Linked DNA regions of Chitinophaga caseinilytica. The protein of the gene in region 2 interacts with the protein of the main gene of each other region in a pairwise test. Links are inferred from orthologs where the notes say so. Each region holds a gene or a part of one and is shown on either strand. Other genes may lie near its edges. The genes, in order: pepT and pepE.

Region 1 (9,207 bases), 2.3 Mb from region 2 along the record:
ATTTCCCTGCGGTAAAGATCATCCGAAATGCTTCCAACAGCGGTTTCGCAGGCGGATATAACGAGGCTTTACAGCATGTGAAGGCCGATATTTTCGTATTGCTGAACCAGGACGTGGAAGTGGAGCCCAACTGGATAGGGCCCGTGGTGAAGCATATGCTGGCCAATCCGGACATGGCGGCCTGCCAGCCCAAGCTGCGCGCCTGGGCCGAGCGGGACAGTTTCGAATATGCCGGAGCGGCGGGTGGCTGGATGGACATCCTGGGGTATACTTTCTGCCGCGGGCGCATCCTGTATACCACGGAGAAAGACAACGGGCAGTACGATACGCCGCAAGACATCTTCTGGGCCAGCGGTGCGGCGCTTTTCATCCGGTCTTCGGCGTTTTTCGAGGCCGGGGGGTTCGATCCCTACTTTTTTGCGCATATGGAGGAGGTGGACCTTTGCTGGCGGCTGCAGCGGGCGGGCTACCGGATCGGGTATTGCCCGGATTCGGTGGTGTACCATGTGGGCGGCGGGAGCCTTCCGCAGGGGAATCCGCGGAAGCTGTACCTCAATTTCCGCAACAACCTTATCATGCTGCGCAAGAACCTCCATTTCCAGGAGCAATGGATCATTCTCACGCAGCGCCTGGCGCTCGACATGATGGCCGCCGCCAAGAGCCTCGTTTCCGGCAAACCGAAAGATATGACCGCCATCTTCCGCGCTTACCGCGATTATTACCGCTGGCGCCGCGAAGTGGACCAAAACCAGCCCGATACCCTCCCCCGCAAGCGGCTGTTCGACCTGCAGGGCGTATTCCACGGCATCATGATCTGGCGCTACTACTTCCTGAACCGCAGGAAGTTCTCCGAATTATCGAAGTCTGGGAAGAAATAAACGGGTTATTTGGACTTTGCCGATTTACTTTGTAAGTTTGCACAGCGAAAAAAATGTATATGGAGCATACAGTTGAAAATAAGAATGACTTCACCCGCGACTGGGTATCTTCCTCCCGTTTCCTGTTTTACCTGAAACTGGCTTGTGTACTGGGTTTTGTGCTGGGCGGCTGCTACAAGCTGTCTGAGCATCGTTACAAAAAACCGAAAGTGCATGTAAACGAAAGCTCCCTTTACAACCCGAAATACAAATAATCTCCGGATGTAAAATATTTAAAGCCGTACTGAAAAGTGCGGCTTTTTTTGTGCCGCTTCCCCTCCTTTTTCCCCGTTCCGCAGGATGATTTTCGTCAGTTTTCCCCATCCCGCTTCCCATCCCGCAAAACAATCGTTATTTACCCTTACTTCCAGTGATATTCCTGCCGGATTACATGGTTTGGACTTGATTGACAGCAGCAGATCACGATAGGAATTAAAATTCCGGCTGGATTACATAGGTTGACTTGAATAATAGCAGCAGATCGCTGTAAGAAGTAAAATTTCCTGCCGGATTACGTAGGTTGAACCTGAATGATAGCCGCAGATCACGATATGAAGTAAAATTCCTACCAGGTCACATGGTTTGAACCTGAATGATAGCAGCAGATCACGATACGAAGTAAATTTCTTGCCGGGATTACATGGGTTGAACTTGCATGATAGCAGCAGATCGCGATTTAAAGTAAAATTCCTGCCGGATTACGTGGTTTGAACTTGAATGAAAGCAGCAGATCGCGAAAGGAAAATGAAAGATGAAAATCGGGTAGATGGAAGCTGAAAGGAATAAACCGGCAGATGGAAGCAGGATCCATCAACTGTACCATCAAATCAGCCCCAAACAGCCGCCAAAACAGCTATCGTACGCATCACCTGCCTGTACTTACAAAACGCTTACAAACAAGCCGCTACACATCTAAAATCGAAAGGAAACCCATCCACCGGCTGAACATGCTTAAAAACCGGCGGAACCGCCTGAGAAAGAAAGGATTACATCCAACAAAAAAGCCTGACTGCTATGCAATCAGGCTTCTGTTTTCTGAGCGGAAGACCGGGCTCGAACCGGCCACCCCGACCTTGGCAAGGTCGTGCTCTACCAAATGAGCTACTTCCGCTTGTCCGTTTTGGGATTGCAAAAATAGGAAAGAGTTTGAATTCAGCAAATAATATTCTCAAAAAACTTGAAAAAAATTTTCCGCTGTGCAGTCGAAAACTTTGTAGCCCGCGCCCATACTGCAAATGCGCGCTTACCGTTATTAAAGAAATTGATTTATCATTGTACAATCCTTAGATTGCGAGACCATTCTTCTATGCATAAATCCATTCCGGCCGTATGCTTCCTTTCACTGTTGTTCGCCTGCAACAACAAACCCAGGGAAGCTAAGGCCCCTGTTCAACAGGCAGAAACCATATCACGGCCAGATAATTTCGCGGAAGACCTCGCCTTCCTGCGCGATTTTACATCGCCGGCCATTTTGAAAGACAGCACCAGTAAGTCTTCCATCGCCATCGTGAGCGCCTGGCAAGGGCGTGTCGTCACTTCTACCGTGGCCGACGACGGACGTAGTTTCGGATGGCTCAATTACGCCACCATCGAAAACGGCAAGCAATATCATTTCAGCACTTTTGGTGGAGAAGACCGGCTGCTGCTCGGCCCGTCGCCCGACAGCGCCCTTCAATTCCCCGCGCATGGATCCGCCGATTCGGCAACCGCCACCGTCATTCCCGATCCGCTGCGCGATTCCGCCGTTTTGCGGCAGGTTTCCTCCGCCAAAGGCGTTACCGTCTACGAAGGCAATATCAACCTCCCCAGCGCGAAAGGGACCATTTTAAACGCCGGTATTTCCCGCACCATTTCGCTCCTTTCCCGCCGCGACCTACACAATTATCTCGGCGCAGACATCCACCGGAGCGTGCATGCCGTGGGGTTCCATACAGACAATATCATCGTCAACACCGGCACCCATCGCTGGGATACGGCTTTCGGCACCACGGCGATCCGCGTCCGCGGCATATTCCCCGTCAGCGCCAATTCCATCGCCATCATCCCACTAAAGCCCGGCGGCAACGTTAGTTCCGCAGCACCTTTGCCCAAAGAGCGTTTCGTGGTAAAGAACAACGTCGCGTTTTTCAGGGCCGACGGAAATTTCGAAGCGGAACTTGGAGTAAAACAGGCTGCGGCGTTGAATTTCATGGGTATCTACGATCCGGAGCGCGGTGTGTTGACCGTTATCCAGTTCACCATGCCACGCCAGGCGCAGCTCTACCTCGGCGAAACCGCAACAGATGCGCGCGCGGAAGTTTTCCGCATCCGCAACAACGGGCCCGGCGATACCAATGCCCCCGGCCGTTTCCTGGAAATACAAAGCTCCTCGCCGGCCGCATTGCTGAAGCCCAAAGGCAGGATGCAGCACTTCCACCGCACCATCCACCTGGAAGGTAGCGAGAAGCATCTCGGCGAGATCACGAAGAAAATATTCGGCGTTACGCTGAAAGAAATTACGGCCGCGCTCCCCTGATCAAAGTTGTTTGATCTCGAGGTTGTAGATATCGCGCAGCCGGAGCAAAGTGAGGTCCAGACTGGCTTTGGGGATGCCGATCTCCATGCTGCAGAACAGCTGGATATCCTGTTGCAAAATGGTGCAGTTATTCTGCTTCACCACCATCATCACATCGTTGAGGATCGTATAGTCGAATATCAGCTGGAACCGCGCTTCCACGTTTTTCTGAATGGCCGGCACCAGTTGCAGCACCAGCGCGCAGCTCATTTTGTAGGCGTTGATCAGCCCGGGCACCCCGAGCAATGTGCCCCCGAAATACCGTACCACAACCACCAGCACGTCTGTCAGCTGTTTGCTGTCGATCTGCCCGAGAATGGGTTTCCCGGCCGATCCTGCCGGCTCGCCGTCGTCTACCGCGCGGAACTGGAGGCCGTCGGTCCCCAACCTGTATGCGTAGCAGTGATGCGTGGCTTTGGGGTGTTCCTTCTTCACTTCCTGCAGGCATTCTTTGACCTGTTCGGCATTTTTTACCGGGAAGGCGTATGCGAGGAATTTGCTTCCGCGGTCTTTGAATTCTGCTGTTGACTTCTTCTCAATCGTATAGTAAACGTTCATTTCCTGGGTTTAATGCTCGGCGGGAACGAAGATGTCGATCCGGTCGCCGGCGATGTGGTTGCTTTCGAGCATGCGGGCATTTTTGAGCACGGGCGCGGAAAGGCCGCCGCCCAATGCCGTTTGCCCGGTGATGATGCGGGCCTCGTCCCAATGCCCGCCGCTGATGAATTGCTGCAAGAGTACGGCGCCGCCTTCCACGATCACGCTCAGCACGGATTCTCTGTGCAATTGCGCGAGCACCTGCGGCACGAGGGGTTGGGCGGTGTCGATCTCGGTGGATGTGAGGATGAGGGTGCGCACGGAACCGTCTTTCACATAATGGCTTCCCGGCACTTTATCCTGCAGGTCGAGCACGATGCGGACGGGCGATTTGCCCGGCCAGAGCCTGGCGGTGAGCCGCGGGTTATCCAGCAAAGCAGTTTGTGTTCCGACCATGATCCCCGCTTCCTCTGTTCTCCAGCGATGCACCAGCCGATCCGCAAACGGGTTTGAGATGCGAACGGGCTCGCGGTTGGCGGGGGCGATGTATCCGTCGGCCGATTGCGCCCATTTGAGGATCACGTAGGGCCGTTGTTGTTCGTGGAAGGTGAAAAAGCGCCGGTTGAGGTGGCGGCATTCCGATTCCAGTACGCCCAGGGTAACGTTGATGCCTGCGTTGCGGAGTTTTTCGATGCCTTTGCCGGCCACTTTCGAGAAGGCGTCGATACAGCCTATCACGACTTCCGGGATGTTCTGCGAAACCACGAGATCGGCGCAGGGCGGCGTTTTGCCGTGATGGGCGCAGGGCTCGAGGGAAACGTAGAGGGTAGACCGGGGGATCAGTTCCTGCAGTTCCGGCGGTACGGAGTTGACGCAGTTGACCTCGGCGTGGGGGCCTCCCCAATGGTGGTGATACCCTTCGCCGATGATGATGCCTTCATGCACGAGCACGGCACCCACCATGGGGTTGGGCGCGGCATGACCTGAGCCCTTGAGCGCCAGGTCGATGCAACGTCGCATAAAAAATTCGTGCGGGTGATGGTCTATCATTGCGTCGTAAATGAGATATTTGCAAAAATATCGTTTCAGCGGCGATTTTCCGCTGATTTGCCGTATAACATGACCATCCAATCCGCATTCGCAGACCTGACCAATGCCATCCGCCCCCTGTACGACGCCCGCGAAGCCGCCAACATCGCGCATTTGCTCATGGAGCACATCACGGGGCTTGGCAAGCTGGACCGCATCGTGCATAAGGATATGGACCTCCCGCCCCGGTGGGAATCGCAGTACCAGGAAGGCCTGGCGCAACTGCTTTCCGGCAGGCCCATCCAGCACATCACCGGCAAAAGCTGGTTTTACGGCATGGAGCTCATCGTGTCTGACCAGGTGCTCATCCCCCGGCCGGAAACGGAAGAACTGGTGGAATGGGTGCTGCTCGACCATCCCTCCCACCCCGCCCTCCGCCTGCTCGATATAGGCACCGGCAGCGGATGTATCCCCATCGCCCTGAAAAAACACTGGCCATCTGCCGATATCTGGGCCATGGACGTGAGCCCCGGCGCCCTGGAAATTGCGGCCCGCAACGCGCAAATGCAACACGCGCCCGTTAATTTCATCCGGCAGGATGTGCTCGACCCGCAGGCCGCCGCTCCCCTTCCCGCCCTCAACGTCATCGTCAGCAACCCGCCTTACATCCCCCAAAAGGAAAAAGCCGGCATGGACACCAACGTGCAGCAGTTCGAGCCGGCTACGGCGCTGTTCGTCCCCGACAACGATCCCCTGCTTTTCTACCGCCGCATCGGCCAACTGGCCCAGGAGCGCCTGGAACCCGGAGGCAGACTGTATTTCGAGATACATGAAGATTACGGGGAAGCGGTGAAGGCGGAGCTCCTCCATCAAAAGTTCACAGACGTCATCCTTAAAAAAGACATGTTCGGGAAAGACCGGATGGTGCGGGCCACGAAGGCATAAAAAAACTGCACCCGTTACGGATGCAGTTTATCATGGTTTGTAAGTTTCCTTTTCGTTTACCGCTTTGGCGCGTTTTGCGGCTTGGCGGTGCCCAGTACCGTTTTGGCACCCAGCTCCCGTGCGATCTGCATCACAGAAACCACGGCACTGATGGGCACGGATTCTTCCGCGTTGATGACGATGGTGGGGTCCACTTCGCCGGCGGGAATTTTAGAAGCGAGTGCGGCCTGCAGCTCGCTGAAGTTAACGGGGTTGGTGCCCACGAAATACTTCTGCCCCGCGTCTATGCTCACCACCACCGTTTGCTTGGCTTTGGTGTTGGAAGCGGCCTTCGGCAACGCCAGTTTGATGACGTTGGGATTGGCCAGGGTGGAGACGATGAGGAAGAACAGCAGCAGGATGAACAGGATATCGTTCAAAGCGCCGCTGTGCAATTCCGCATGTCTTTTATTTCGGCTCCGCAGGTTCATGATGCTTCAGTTTCAATTGAAAAATTAACGTTTAACCGGCTCCATCAGCACGTCGATGAACTCGGAGGAAGCGGCTTCCATCTTGTTCACCACTTTGTCTATCTGCGCCTGCAGGTAGCTGTAACCTACATACGCCACGAGGCCGATGATGAGCCCTGCTGCGGAGGTCACCATTTTCACGTAGATACCGCCGGCGATGGTGCTCAGCGTAATATCCGACGTCTGGGAGATGTTGAAAAACGTCTGGATCATCCCGGCGATGGTGCCCAAAAACCCGAACATCGGGGCGATGCCGGCGATGATGGACAGGATCACGAGGTTCTTTTCCATTTTATATACTTCCAGCTTGCCGACGTTCTCCATCGATTTCTCGATGCTGTCTACCGGTTTGCCGATCCGCTGGATGCCTTTATCGATCATCCGCGCGATGGGGCCCTGTGTGTTCTTGGAAAGCGAACGGGCGGCGGAAATGTTGTCGGAAGTGATGTGATCGCGGATCATCGGCATGAAATTGCTTTCGAGCTTGCCGGCGCGGGCGATGGTGAGATATCTTTCCACGAACACATAAATAGCGATCACGGAAAGCACCCCGAGCGGGATCATCAGCGGTCCGCCTTTCACGATCATATCCCACAGCTTCATTTCCTGCGCGGCGGTGGCGGCCCCTTGTGCGGCCGTGGCCACGGTGTCGGCCTTCGGCAACAGCAGCGAGTCCTGCATAAGCGTTACGAGTCCTAGCAACATGTATTAAATTTTCGTTCTTTTTTGTATTAACAAGGGATCAAAGTAATAATAAAAACGCATTCCCCGGCAATAAATTATACGGCGCGCTCCTCCCATACACGAGCGAGCTGGATGATCACATCAACGGCTTTCTCCATATCCTGCACGCTCACGAATTCGTGTTTGGAATGCAGCGCCATTTCACCGGTAAAGATGTTCGGGCAGGGAAGGCCCATGAACGAGAGCCGCGAACCGTCTGTCCCGCCGCGGATGCTCATTTTCAAAGGCTCCACACCGGCCCGGCGGATCGCTTCTTCAGCGTTGGCAGACACCTGCGGGAACTTGTCGAGCACCTCTTTCATGTTACGGTATTGTTCCTTCACCTGGAAAGTGCCCGTGGCACCGGGGTGTTTGGACACTACGTTCTCCATGATCTTGCGAAGATAAAACTCGTGCCCTTCCAGTTCCGCCGTCGTAAAATCGCGGATGATGAATTCGATCTCCGCCTTTTCCACGATCCCTTCGATGCGCACGGGATGAATGAACCCCTGGCGGTCTTCGGTGGTTTCCGGGCTGAGAATGTCTTTCGGCAACGAATGCAAAATCTCCGCAGCGATCTTGATGGCACTAACAAGTTTGCCTTTCGCCGCTCCCGGATGCGCGCTCACACCCTGGATGGTGATCTTGACACCGTCTGCCGAGAAAGTCTCGTCTTCCAGCGCGCCCAGTTCTCCCCCGTCGAGCGTATACCCGAATTCGGCGCCCAGCTTCTGCATATCAACATGCTGCACGCCCCTTCCCACTTCTTCGTCGGGCGTGAAGAGGATCCGGATTTTGCCATGCGGCACTTCCGGATGCTGGATGAAGTACTGCGCTGCGTCCATGATTTCAGCGACACCGGCCTTGTTATCCGCCCCCAGCAAGGTTTTGCCGCTGGCGGTGATGATATCGTCGCCGATCTTCTGCGAGAGGTACGGATGTTCCTTCACGGAGATGATCTGCGAGGGATCGTCGGGCAGGATGATGTCTTGCCCGTCGTATTTTTTATGTACGATGGGCTTCACGTCTTTCCCGGAGCAATCGGGCGCCGTGTCCATATGCGCGCAAAGGCAGATAACGGGCACCGGCTTTTCGGAAGTGGCGGGGATGGTGGCATATACATACCCATGCTCGTCCAGCTCGGCGTCTGCGATGCCGATTTGCTGCAATTCCTGTACCAATATGCGGCCCAGGTCTTTTTGCTTTTCGGTGGATGGGAATGTTTCGCTCTGCGGATCGGATTGGGTGTCTACCGTCACGTAGCGGAGGAAGCGTTCGGTGACGGAGTATGCATATTTCTTGTCCATATGGGAAGGGTCTAAAAAAGTGAAAGTAAAAAGCAGCGGACCACTTTTTACTTTCAGGAATTGTATGATGGAACGATCGTTGATTAAACGATCTCTACCAGTTCGATGTCGAAAACGAGGGGCTCGCCGGCGAGGGGATGGTTGGCATCCAGGGTGATGAATTCCTCTGTGATGGCTACCACCTTCACCGGGAATACCTGGCCCTGGGGGTTGCTCATCTGGAGGTCCATACCTACCTGGGGATTCAGGTCGGCCGGGATGTTCGCTTTGGGGAACTCCATGATCAGCTCGGGGCTTTTTGCGCCGTATGCTTCATCAACCGGGATGTTCAGCGTTCTTTTATCACCAGGCTTCATATCGATGACACCGTTGTCAAAACCCTTGATCACCATACCGGAGCCCACCTTGAACTCAAGCGGATCTCTGCCTTCGGAGGAGTCAAAAGTCTGGCCATTTTGTAACCGTCCGTGGTAGTGCACGCGAACGGTATCACCGGTCTTAACTTGTTGCATATAAATTTTTTAAAATAAGATAATAGAAGGTGAAGGTACGTTTTTTGTTTTTTATTTACGGAATGCCGCCTTATTTTGTTGATTTCAACCCGATTTCCGCATGACACGATTCGTGAAACTACTGATCCTCTGTTGCTTTCCCATGGCCGTTTGGGCGCAAGACGCGAACGTGCG
Region 2 (10,458 bases):
CAGGCACATACCGGCGTGTTTTCCGTACACGGCTTTATTACGCGTGTTTTTCAGCGATCCGTCGAGGAAGTTGCCGCTGTAGAACTGAACACCCGGTTCGGTGGTGGCTACCGTCATCACGCGGCCGGAAACGGAATCGTACAGCATCCCGAATTCCTGCAGCCCCTCGCCTTCTTCCAGCACCCAGTTGTGGTCGTAGCCGCCCTGGACCTGGCTGATGCGCTCGCCGATCTTGTGCGGCGTAGTGAAATCCATGGCAGTTCCCGCCACGGAATCGAGGCGGCCCAGCGGGATGAGGTTTTCGTTCACCGGCGTGTAGCGCGGCGCGCGCAGCTGCAGCTCGTGGCCCAGGATGTCGTGGCTCCCACCGGCAGACAGGTTGAAATAGCTGTGGTTGGTGAGGTTGATGGGCGTTGCCTTGTCGGTTGTGGCCGTATAGTCGATCTGCAGGGCATTGTCGGCCGTGAGGGTGTAAACCACTTTCACGTCGAGGTTGCCGGGATAGCCTTCTTCCCCGTCTGCGGAGCGGTATTCCAGCAGCAGGCTGGAATCGCCGGCCTGGGGCGTGGCTTTCCAGATCACTTTATCGAAACCTTTCAGCCCACCGTGCAGGGTGTTGCCGTTATTATTGGGCGCCAGTTTATAGGTAACGCTGTCCAACGAGAACTGCGCATTGGCGATGCGGTTGGCGTACCGGCCCACGAGCGTCCCGAAATAAGGGTTGCCGGCCTGGAGGTAGCCGCTCAGGCTGTCGAACGAAAGCACCACGTTGCCGGGGGCTCCGCTCTTGTCTGGCGTGATGATATCGGTAATGATGCCGCCGTAGTTCAGGACCTTGACGATCATGCCGTTGGCGTTGGTGAGGGTGTACTGGGTCACTTCCGTGCCGCCCGTTTCGCCGTACCTGGCGCTGGTCAGCGATACCGAGGGCGCTTTGCCGCCACCGTCGCCACAGGCGGTAAAAGCCATGATGCCACCGGTAGACAGGGCCATGAGGGTCGATAACTTTTTCATGTAAAACGTGAAATTTTAAAACAGAATTCGGGTTTGATCCTTTAAATATCTGGATTAAATCCCGAAATTTCCAGCCAATTTTTCAGGAATGTTTGATAAATTGTCTGTGCGACATTTATATCGTGACCACGTAAAAAACTGATCCGCCTTGAGAATCGCCCAATACTCCAGCAAAAACAGGATGCTGGTGGCCGTAGACTGTATAATTTTTGGATTTGACGGAACGGAGCTGAAACTGCTCCTCATCAAACGGGGCTTCGAGCCCGAGAAGGGCCGCTGGAGCCTTGCCGGCGGACTCATGAAGCGAGACGAGAACATCGATCTTGCGGCTAGCCGTGTGTTGAAGGAGCTGACCGGCCTGGAGAACGTGTACATGGAACAGTTGTACATTTTCGGGGAAGTGGAGCGCGATCCGGTAGACCGAACGCTGTCTGTCGTATATTCCAGCCTGATCGACATTAACCGGTACACCCAGCAGATCAACCAGGATTACCATGCCGAGTGGTTCCCCCTCAAAAAACTGCCGTCCCTCATTTTCGACCATCGCGACATGGTGGCCCTGGCGCAGCAGAAGCTTCGCTACAAAGCCGCCTTCCATCCCATCGTGTTCGAAATGCTTCCGGAAAAATTCACGCTTCCCCAGCTCCAGCACCTCTATGAAGGTATTTTCGATACGCTGATGGATAAACGTAATTTTTCCCGGAAAGTATTGTCGACAGGGCTGCTCGTCAAGCAGAAAGACAAAGAAAAGGCCACCTCCAAAAGAGGCGCCTTTTACTATAAGCTCGACAAGCGGAAGTACCAGACCAAGTTCAACGCCTTCCTCAATTTCATTCCCAACCCGGATTCCATCCGCTAAAGCGGGTAAAACCGCCAGCTGGACTTGAAATCCTTATTGGGCAATTTGTCCAAAAGAATGGCGCGCACCATTTCCACCGGCATCGCGTTTTCGCGGATGATGGCGTCATGGAAGTCGCGGATGTTCATTTTCCCGCTGTCTACCAGTTCCTTCTTCAATGCTTCGAACTGTAACCCGCCGATCATGTAAGCGATCTGGTACAGCGGGCCGTACCCGCCGGTGAATGAGCGCCGAACCTCGCCTTCCGCGTTGGCGCGCTCGTGATTGACGCGCTCCACGAGGAAATCGATGCATTGCTGCGGCGTCCATTTATTCGTGTGATAGCTGAGGGAAAAGATGATGCGGGCGCAACGGTGCATCCGCCAGAACAGCATGCCCACGCGGTCTTCCGCAGAACGGGGGAAGCCCCTGTCCCACAACAGCCGCTCCCAGTACAATGCCCAGCCTTCCGTCCAGAACGGTGTATCGAAATGGCGATAGGCTTTGTAGCGGTCGTTCATGAACTGCTGCAATCCGTGCCCGGCCAGCAATTCGTGATGCACCACGGCGCGGGAGAAATGAGGGTTATTGCCACGGATCGACATCATCTTATCATCGTGGCGCATGGTGTTGGTCGGGAAAGCGATCAGCAGCTCTTCCCCGCCCAGGAAAAACGGCGCCACCAGTTGTCTTTCCGGCGACAGCATGTTCATCCGCCAGGTTTCCTCGGCCAGCGGCGGCAACGAGATCAATTGATGTGCTTTCAAAAACGCGACGGACTCATTGTACAGTCCCAACATCGCTTCCGGCTGCGAACCAGGCTCCACGGAAGTGCCTTTCACCTTTTCCATGGCGGCTTTCCAGTTATCGCCGAACCCCATGTCGCGGGAGGCTTTGAGCATTTCCTTTTCACACCAGGCGAATTCACGGTTGGCGATGGCGATCAGCTCGTCGGGTGAGTAAGGGATCATTTCGTGTTGGAGCAACACCTGTACGCCCGCCTGGCCGATGGGGTTGCCGATGATGCCCGACCCATCGTCTTTCTGCGACGGCGCGCGTTTGGCGATCTGCTGGAAGGTGTTGGCGTATTGGTTCAGCAGACTGTCCAGCACCCGGTACGGCGCGGGCATCCACCAGGAAAACTGCGGGTCGAAGCCGGTGTAAAATTCGTAGGTGCTTTTGATGGCCTGTTGCAAGCCCCGCGCGATGCCGGCGCCGCGCTGGGCCAGGAAGGGAGACAGCGCGCTGTCTTTCGCCAGCAAAGCCTGCTGCGCGCGAACGGCCTTGCCCGCCTCATTCCATGCGGCGGCGAGGGCGCGTGCGTTGGGCGTGAGGCCCCTGCGCCTGCGGGCTTCGGCGGCATAGAGCGAATCCGCGAACGGGAAATAGGGCTTCAACTGCGCTAATTCCGTCTTTTCGACGGTCAGCAGGTTCCGCTCCTGTTGCAGGTTACGGCGGAACAGTACATAATCGGCACGGGAGCCCGTGGGCAGTTTGTCCCAATCCAGCGCAGCCAGCCTTTGCATATAATCCGCGTACAGTTTTTCCAGTCTTTCCCGCCGTTCGGGCGAGTTGCGGATGGCGTAAAACCGTTGCAGGATGCCGCGGTCGGCCTCGAACTGCACCATAATATTATTGACTTCGCTGGTTTGCGCGTAGAGGTCGGTATCGGGGCGCTGCGCCATCGTGGTAGCGGAAAGCAGCAGCAGGCAGCAGGAAAGGAAATGTTTCATAGCAGGTAGCGGTAGGTTGTAAAAAAAGCGCTCTCCCGGTAAAGGAGAGCGCCAGGTATCGTTTGCGTGCGGGATTAGTGCACGTTCAATTGCTTGGACTCACCTTTCTTTTCCACGCCGATCACGCCGGTGGTGCCGCCGCCTTTCAGCGTCAGTTCAACGGGGGCGTTGGTTTTCCAGGCGCCGCGGGTAAAGTCGGGAATATCTACGCTGGAAGAACGTTTCGCGATGGATTTTCCGCTCAGCGGGAAGATGCAGCTCCATGCCACGCCGTCGTACACATCCTGGTCCAGCGGGAGGCCGTTGCGCAGACAGTCGATGAGGCGCCAGTCCATCATGAAGTCCATACCGCCATGACCGCCGACTTTCTTCGCCATTTCACCGATTTTGCGGATGATTTCCGGTGTGTATTGGTCGTAGAGTTTCTTCAGTTCCGCTTCGCTGATCCAGTCATGGCCGAAAGCGATGCGTTCGGGATCGGGCCATTTGCTGGCTACGCCTTTGGTACCGCTCACGAGGTGGATGCGGGAATACGGGCGGGGGAAGTTACATCGTGCTGTACCATCAACGTTTTGCCTTTAGCGGTTTTGATGGTGGTGGTGTTCATCTGGCCGCGGTAGTTTTTGCCTACGAATTCGTTGAAGAACGGATCTTCGGCCGCTTTGGCTTTCGCGATCTCGCCCATCATGAAATCGTTGCTGGACATAGACACGAGGTAATCCATTTTATCGCCGCGGTTGATGTTCATGCACTGTGCGATGGGGCCGAGGCCGTGGGTCGGGTACAGGCTGCCGTTGTGGGCGATGTTCTCGCGGAGGCGCCACATGTTCTGGTACCCTTTTTTCGAGAAGTTGAGATCGCGCAGATCGTGGATATACGCGCCTTCTGCGTGTACGATTTCGCCGAAGAGGCCCTGGCGCGCCATGTTGAGCGTCAGCAGCTCGAAGAAGTCGTAGCAGCAGTTCTCCAGCATCATGCAATGCTTTTTGGTGCGCTCGGAAGTTTCCACGAGTTTCCAGCAATCTTCGAGCGTAAGCGCGATGGGCACTTCGGACGCTGCGTGGCAACCGTGTTCCATGGCGTAAAGGGCCATAGGGGTGTGGAGGTCCCAGGGCGTGGTGATGTACACCAGGTCCAGTTTCTCCTTATCGATCATTTCCTTCCAGCCATTGGCGCCGGAATATTCCTTGGCCGCAGGGCGGCCCATTTTCGTAACGATGCCGTTCGATTTGGTGGCGCGCTCGGGCAGCAGGTCGCAGATGGCTACGATCTCAACACCATCGATATACGACATACGCTGAACCGCACCCGGCCCGCGCATACCCTGTCCGATGAAACCGATCCGCACCTTGTCGATCTTGGGAGCGGCATAACCGCTCATGTTGAAGCGTTGCGATTTCTTGGATTGATCCAACGCGATTTTCAGTTCCTCATCGCTGGGAACGGAAGATGCGAAAGACGGGATACCGGTCATCAGTGCGCCGGAACCGATCGCCAGGTGGCGAAGGAAATTTCTCCGATTTGAACTCATAGTGAATTGGTTGAGCTTGTAGACAATAAAGAGCCGGTTAAATTAATAAACATTTCCACTTTTTTCAGAAAAGCTCCACTAACGGTGAAAATTGTTGAAGAAATTATCAAATAACTGGATGGAATGGCAGAAAAAGCGGGCGACCGGTAAGCCGCCCGCTAAATATTTAGCTGAAAAAGAGGATCAGATGAGGGACAGGTTACCGCCGGACGGCATTTCATAAGGTTCATGACCGGCTTTGAAGATCCTGGCGCTGCCATTGCCCCGCAGTGTGATCTCCGTTCCTTTTACTTCGATCCAGCTGCCTTCGCGCAGGCCTACAACCGGAATGTTTTGCTGGGTGTGGAACTCGCGGATGCGGGTTTCGCGGGTTTCGCCCATATGCCCGGAATCGGGTTGCGGATCGAGGTAATGGGGGTTGAGGTTGAAGGGAACGAGGTCCATGGTCTGGAAACTGGGCGGGTACACGATGGGCATGTCGTTGGTGGTTTGCATGTTCACCCCGCCGATGTTGCTGCCGGCGCTCGTGCCCAGGTAAGGCTTCCCTCCTTCCACTTCGGCGGCCAGCAAATCCATGAGTTTATTTTCGTGCAGTTGTTTGACGAGGAGGAAGGTATTGCCGCCCCCGGTGAAGTAACCCGCGGCATGCCGGATGGCCACTTCCGGATCGGGGAAAGTATGCAGGCCCCGCACCTGGATGCCCCAGGCAGCGAAGGCCGCTGCGGCACGGGCGGTGTAATCGTCGTGGGAAATGCCGCCGGGGCGCGCATATGGGATGAAAACGATCTCCGGAATGCCGGCGAACAGTTCGCGGATAGCGGGTTCCAGGTAAGTGAGGTAATCCTGACCGAATAAAGTCGATGTACTGGCTAAAACAATCTTTCGCATGTCCTAAATTACGGAACCCGCGGCAAACGGGAACGCAGGAAGCATGGAATTTTGGGATTGCAGGATAAAGGATCCGCGGAGCCCCCGTTGCAAAGGGCCCCGCGGCATAAGCACGGCTGCATGGGATCAGGCGCCGCTGGCCTGCGCATAGGCGGCGGAATCTTCATAGAAGTGGTACGATACGATCTTGCCGTTGCGAACGGTGCATTTCAGCGCCCAATCGCTGGAAAACGTTTTGCCGGTGGCTTTCACGAGGTGCGTGAATTTGCCGCTGGCGAACACGGTTTCCCCTTCGCCGATCACCTGCTCTACCGTGAACGCCTGCGTCTGGAAGGCGGCGCCGAGGCCGGCCACGAATTCCCGCACGCCGGCGTGGCCTTTGTAGGAACCGTAGATTTGTCCGGCGGCACGGTTGCCGGCGCGAACGGCCGTGATTTCCGCGGCGGGGTCGAAGGTTTGGACGAGGGCTTCCAGGTCGCCTTTGCCGAATGCGGCGAAAAAGGCCTGAACGGTGGATTTGGCGGGCGCTTCATGGAAGCGGGGCGCCTGGGCATGGGGGTTCCGGGCCTGTGCCGGAACGAATCCGCCGGCCAGGCAAAGCACGATAAATAGCCTTTTCATGAGTCAAGATTTTGCGGGATCAAATGCCGCCAGTGGCGGTTTGAGGCATACAATGTAATTAAATGTCCTGTTTTGTAAATTATTTACAATTGCAAATTAAGGGAATAGTTTTTAATTTCACAACAATCATTGTAAATAATTTACAAAATGGACACGACGGAAGATTTGCAGTTCGATTTTGAGTTCCTGGGGCGCCTGGTAGTGGGGATCGGGGAAGTATCCCAGATCACGGGGATCCCGGCCAGGCAGATCCGGTATTGGGAAGACAAGGGTATTATCATCAGCCTGACGGAGGAAGAAGGCAAGAACCGGCGGTACGATTATGCCAATATCAAGAAGATGCTCCTCATCAAGGAGCTGCTCGACGAAGGTTTTACCCTAGATGCGGCGGCGGAGAAGATCCGCAAGCGGATGGACACCATCGAGAAGGCGCTCAAACGCCTCTCCCGCCCCGGCAAGCCGCCTAAGCACTAATACCCATGTGCCAATGCCTATTATTGATTAAATTGCGACAAACAGATAACGAAACCCATGTCTATCACGAACGAAGCGGAATTACAGGGCATGCAGGCGGCCGGAGAAGCGGTAGCCCTCACCCTGAAAGCTATGCGGGAACACGCCCGCCCGGGAATGTCGACCGGTGAACTGGACGAATTCGGCAATGCCGTGCTGGCGGCCTTCGGGGCCAAAAGCGCGCCTAAACTGACGTATGGTTTCCCTGGCTGGACCTGCATCTCGGTCAACAACGAGATCGCGCACGGCATCCCCTCGCTGAAGCGCATCCTGCAGGAGGGCGACCTCGTAAACGTGGACGTATCCGCCGAACTGAACGGGTTCTGGGCGGATAACGGTGGTTCTTTCGTGCTCGGGGAGGATATCTACGGTCATCAGAAACTCGTGGATGCCTCGCGTGACATTCTCCGCAAAGCGATCGCCAATATCCGCGACGGTGTGAAAATTGCCGAAATCGGCGGTTTGATCGAAGCGGAAGCGAAGAAAAGAGGCTACCGGGTGATAGAAAACCTCACCGGCCACGGCATCGGCCGCAGCCTCCACGAAGAGCCCCATTCCATCGCCAACTACTACGACAAATACAACCGTGCCCGTTTCCGCAAGAACGGCGTGGTGGCCATCGAAACCTTCATTTCCACCCGGGCTACCTGGGCCTATGAAAACGGCGATGGCTGGACGCTCCAGACCAAAGACGGCAGCTTCGTGGCCCAGCATGAGCACACCATCATGGTAACCGACGGCGCCCCCGTTCTCCTCACCGAAGGCAACGAAATCTGGAGTTAAATCCCCTCTAAAAAAATACTGCGCGACAGTCCCCGACCGGAGGCTGTCGCTTTTTTATATCCCCAAAAAATATTCGCAAATATGCAATCGTTTGCATATATTCGAATCCAGCCATTCCCGATAGTTATGAAAATACGCATCCAGCTACCGAAAAAATCATTCCGCCATTATCCAATCATGCCTGGCAAGCATTGAAAATGAATACGTTTTCCGCATTGCAAGATTTATCATCTTCCCGTCTGCGACACCGCTTTTTCATCACCCAAATTCCACTTATGCGAAAACGTTACCACTGGCTAGTTTGCCTGCTATTATGCTGTACCGGCGCTTCGGCCATCGATCGCAACGTGTCTGACATGACCGCGCTCAACGCCGCCATTTCGGCCGCGCAGCCCGGCGATCGCATCATTCTGCAAAACGGCACCTGGAACAATGCCGCCATCACTTTCAGTTCCTCCGGCACCTCAACCGCCGCTATAGAAATGCGCGCCCAAACGCCCGGCGGCGTCACGTTCACGGGCAATTCCACCCTCAACGTCACCGGCACTTACCTGGTAGTACGCGGGTTCAAATGGACCAACGGCACCGTCACCGGCAACGTGGTCACCATCCGCGGCAGCTACAACCGCATCACGCAGTGCGCCATCATCAACTTCAATTCCGGATCGAAATGGATGGTGCTCGACGGACTTCGCGCCCGCCTCGACCATTGCCATTTCGAAGGTAAAAACACCGTAGACCCCACCCTCCAGATCGAAGTGCGCGATAAAACCGCCGACTTCCATGTGGTGGAATACAACCACTTTTCCCGCCGCCCGCCGCTCGGCGTAAATGGCGGAGAAACCGTACGGGTAGGCTATTCCGGGCAAATGGACAATATCTCGCGGACGCTCTTCCAATACAACCTCTTCCGCGAATGCGACGGCGAAAACGAGATCATATCCAACAAAAGCGCGGAAAACCTCTACCGCTACAATACCTTCCGCCGCTCCGAAGGGCAGTTCTGCTTCCGCCACGGCGACCGTAACGTGCTCTACGCCAACTGGTTCCTCGGCGAAGGAAAAGCCAAAACCGGCGGCGTGCGCGTCATCGGCTCGCAGAACTACATCATCAATAACTTCTTCTATGGCCTGGATGCGGCCAATTCTACCGGCGATGCAGTGATCATCCTCCAGAAAGGACAGGATTACCCGGCCGGGGAAGTCCGCTTCAACCCGCAGATCAACGGCTGCGTGATCGCCTACAACACCATCGGCGAATTCACCAGCGGCCGCGCCATCGATCTGAACAACGGTTCCCGGCCACTGTCCCCCACCGGCGTGAAAGTCGCCAATAACGTGGTCGTAGACGCCAACCAACCGCTCGTAGCCAATACCCTCACCGGTTCCGAAACCTGGCAGGGAAACATTTTCTCCGGCACCCTCGGCATCACGAACCCCGGCGGCATCACCATCGCCAACCCGCAACTGGAATCGGCGGGCAGCTGGCGCATCGGCGCGTCAAGCCCCGCCATAGACGCCGGCGTTGGCGGATGGGGCGGCGTGCTCGATATTTCCGGACTGCCGGTAGATATCAATGTATCGTTCGACATCGACGGACAGGCGCGCACTTCCTCCAAAGACGCAGGGGCCGACGAGCGCGTGTCCGGAACGGTCACCAATCGTCCGCTCGACTCGATGGACGTTGGGCCGGCCTGGATGGGCGGTCCTCCCGACCCGGACGCTCCTCCCGCGCTCGCCAATCTCGCCCTCAACAAATCCGTGACGGCCAGTAGTCAACCCCAACCCGAAAACCCTGCTACCTCGGCGGTAGACGGCGATGTGAACACCCGCTGGTCGGCCAGCGTGTACCCGCAGTGGCTCGAAGTGGACCTGGGCGCGGTGTACGATATTTCGAAAACGGAAGTGGTCTGTTTCAGCGACCGCGCCTATCAATTCACAATCCAGGCCAAAACCACGGCTGGCGGCAGTTTCACGCAAATCGTGAACCGTTCCGCCAACACCACGCCGGGAACGGTAGCTTCACCGATCACGGATAATTTCAGTCCGGTAGCGGCGCGGTACGTGCGCATCAACGTGACCGGCGCGGCGGATTATACCGGCACCTGGGCGAGCATTTCGGAGCTGCGCGTGTTCGGGGAAAGCGGTGGCGGCGGGGCTTTGATGCAGGCGAAACTGGACGGCGGAACGGGGGAACTGTCGAAGGAAGTGAAGCTGGAAGTATATCCCAACCCCGTATCCGGCGGGGCATCCACGATAAAATATTCCCTCCCGAAAGCGGGAAACGTGCAGATTTCCGTCTATAACATGAACGGACAAACGCAAACATTGTTCAATGCGCGCCAGGAAGCCGGCGAGCATACGCTGCGCTGGCCGCAATCACCACAGCCTTCGGGCGTGTACATCCTGCGGCTGCAATCCGGGCGCATGGACAGGCAGGTACGCCTGGTGGTGGCGCGATAAAAACTGAAGGTTACAACGAAAGTCAACGGGGCGCGGTTGAAATTACCGGCCCCGTTGTTTATCTTGACACAAATT

The links.
Region 1: the proteins of pepE (region 2) and pepT interact in binary tests that used the Escherichia coli proteins (3 or more experiments, as listed by UniProt). The link is inferred for Chitinophaga caseinilytica from one-to-one orthologs.

Annotation. Positions count from the first base shown.
Region 1 is NZ_CP150096.1:5,952,842-5,962,048, forward strand. The notes cover bases 6,397-9,207. They hold pepT (peptidase T), read right to left. Parts: upstream 8,522-9,207; coding sequence 7,271-8,521; downstream 6,397-7,270. Other genes in these bases: WJU22_RS24690 (biopolymer transporter ExbD), read right to left, coding at 6,397-6,452; WJU22_RS24695 (MotA/TolQ/ExbB proton channel family protein), read right to left, coding at 6,477-7,196; WJU22_RS24705 (FKBP-type peptidyl-prolyl cis-trans isomerase), read right to left, coding at 8,605-9,033; WJU22_RS24710 (DUF1343 domain-containing protein), read left to right, coding at 9,134-9,207. Outside these bases: WJU22_RS24655 (glycosyltransferase family 2 protein), read left to right, coding at 1-878; WJU22_RS24660 (hypothetical protein), read left to right, coding at 938-1,132; WJU22_RS24670 (DUF6786 family protein), read left to right, coding at 2,224-3,432; WJU22_RS24675 (YigZ family protein), read right to left, coding at 3,433-4,029; bifunctional diaminohydroxyphosphoribosylaminopyrimidine deaminase/5-amino-6-(5-phosphoribosylamino)uracil reductase RibD, read right to left, coding at 4,039-5,028; prmC (peptide chain release factor N(5)-glutamine methyltransferase), read left to right, coding at 5,128-5,982; more of WJU22_RS24690, read right to left, coding at 6,039-6,396. UniProt on the Escherichia coli protein: Cleaves the N-terminal amino acid of tripeptides.
Region 2 is NZ_CP150096.1:3,659,639-3,670,096, reverse strand. The notes cover bases 4,153-7,117. They hold pepE (dipeptidase PepE), read right to left. Parts: upstream 6,005-7,117; coding sequence 5,300-6,004; downstream 4,153-5,299. Other genes in these bases: WJU22_RS14940 (MerR family transcriptional regulator), read left to right, coding at 6,773-7,099; WJU22_RS14945 (nuclear transport factor 2 family protein), read right to left, coding at 6,131-6,625; WJU22_RS14955 (Gfo/Idh/MocA family protein), read right to left, coding at 4,153-5,116. In the rest of the region: WJU22_RS14975 (aldose epimerase family protein), read right to left, coding at 1-1,014; WJU22_RS14970 (NUDIX hydrolase), read left to right, coding at 1,163-1,873; WJU22_RS14965 (DUF885 family protein), read right to left, coding at 1,870-3,585; WJU22_RS14960 (hypothetical protein), read right to left, coding at 3,660-4,100; more of WJU22_RS14955, read right to left, coding at 4,097-4,152; map (type I methionyl aminopeptidase), read left to right, coding at 7,157-7,921; WJU22_RS14930 (chondroitinase-B domain-containing protein), read left to right, coding at 8,197-10,383. UniProt on the Escherichia coli protein: Hydrolyzes dipeptides containing N-terminal aspartate residues. May play a role in allowing the cell to use peptide aspartate to spare carbon otherwise required for the synthesis of the aspartate family of amino acids.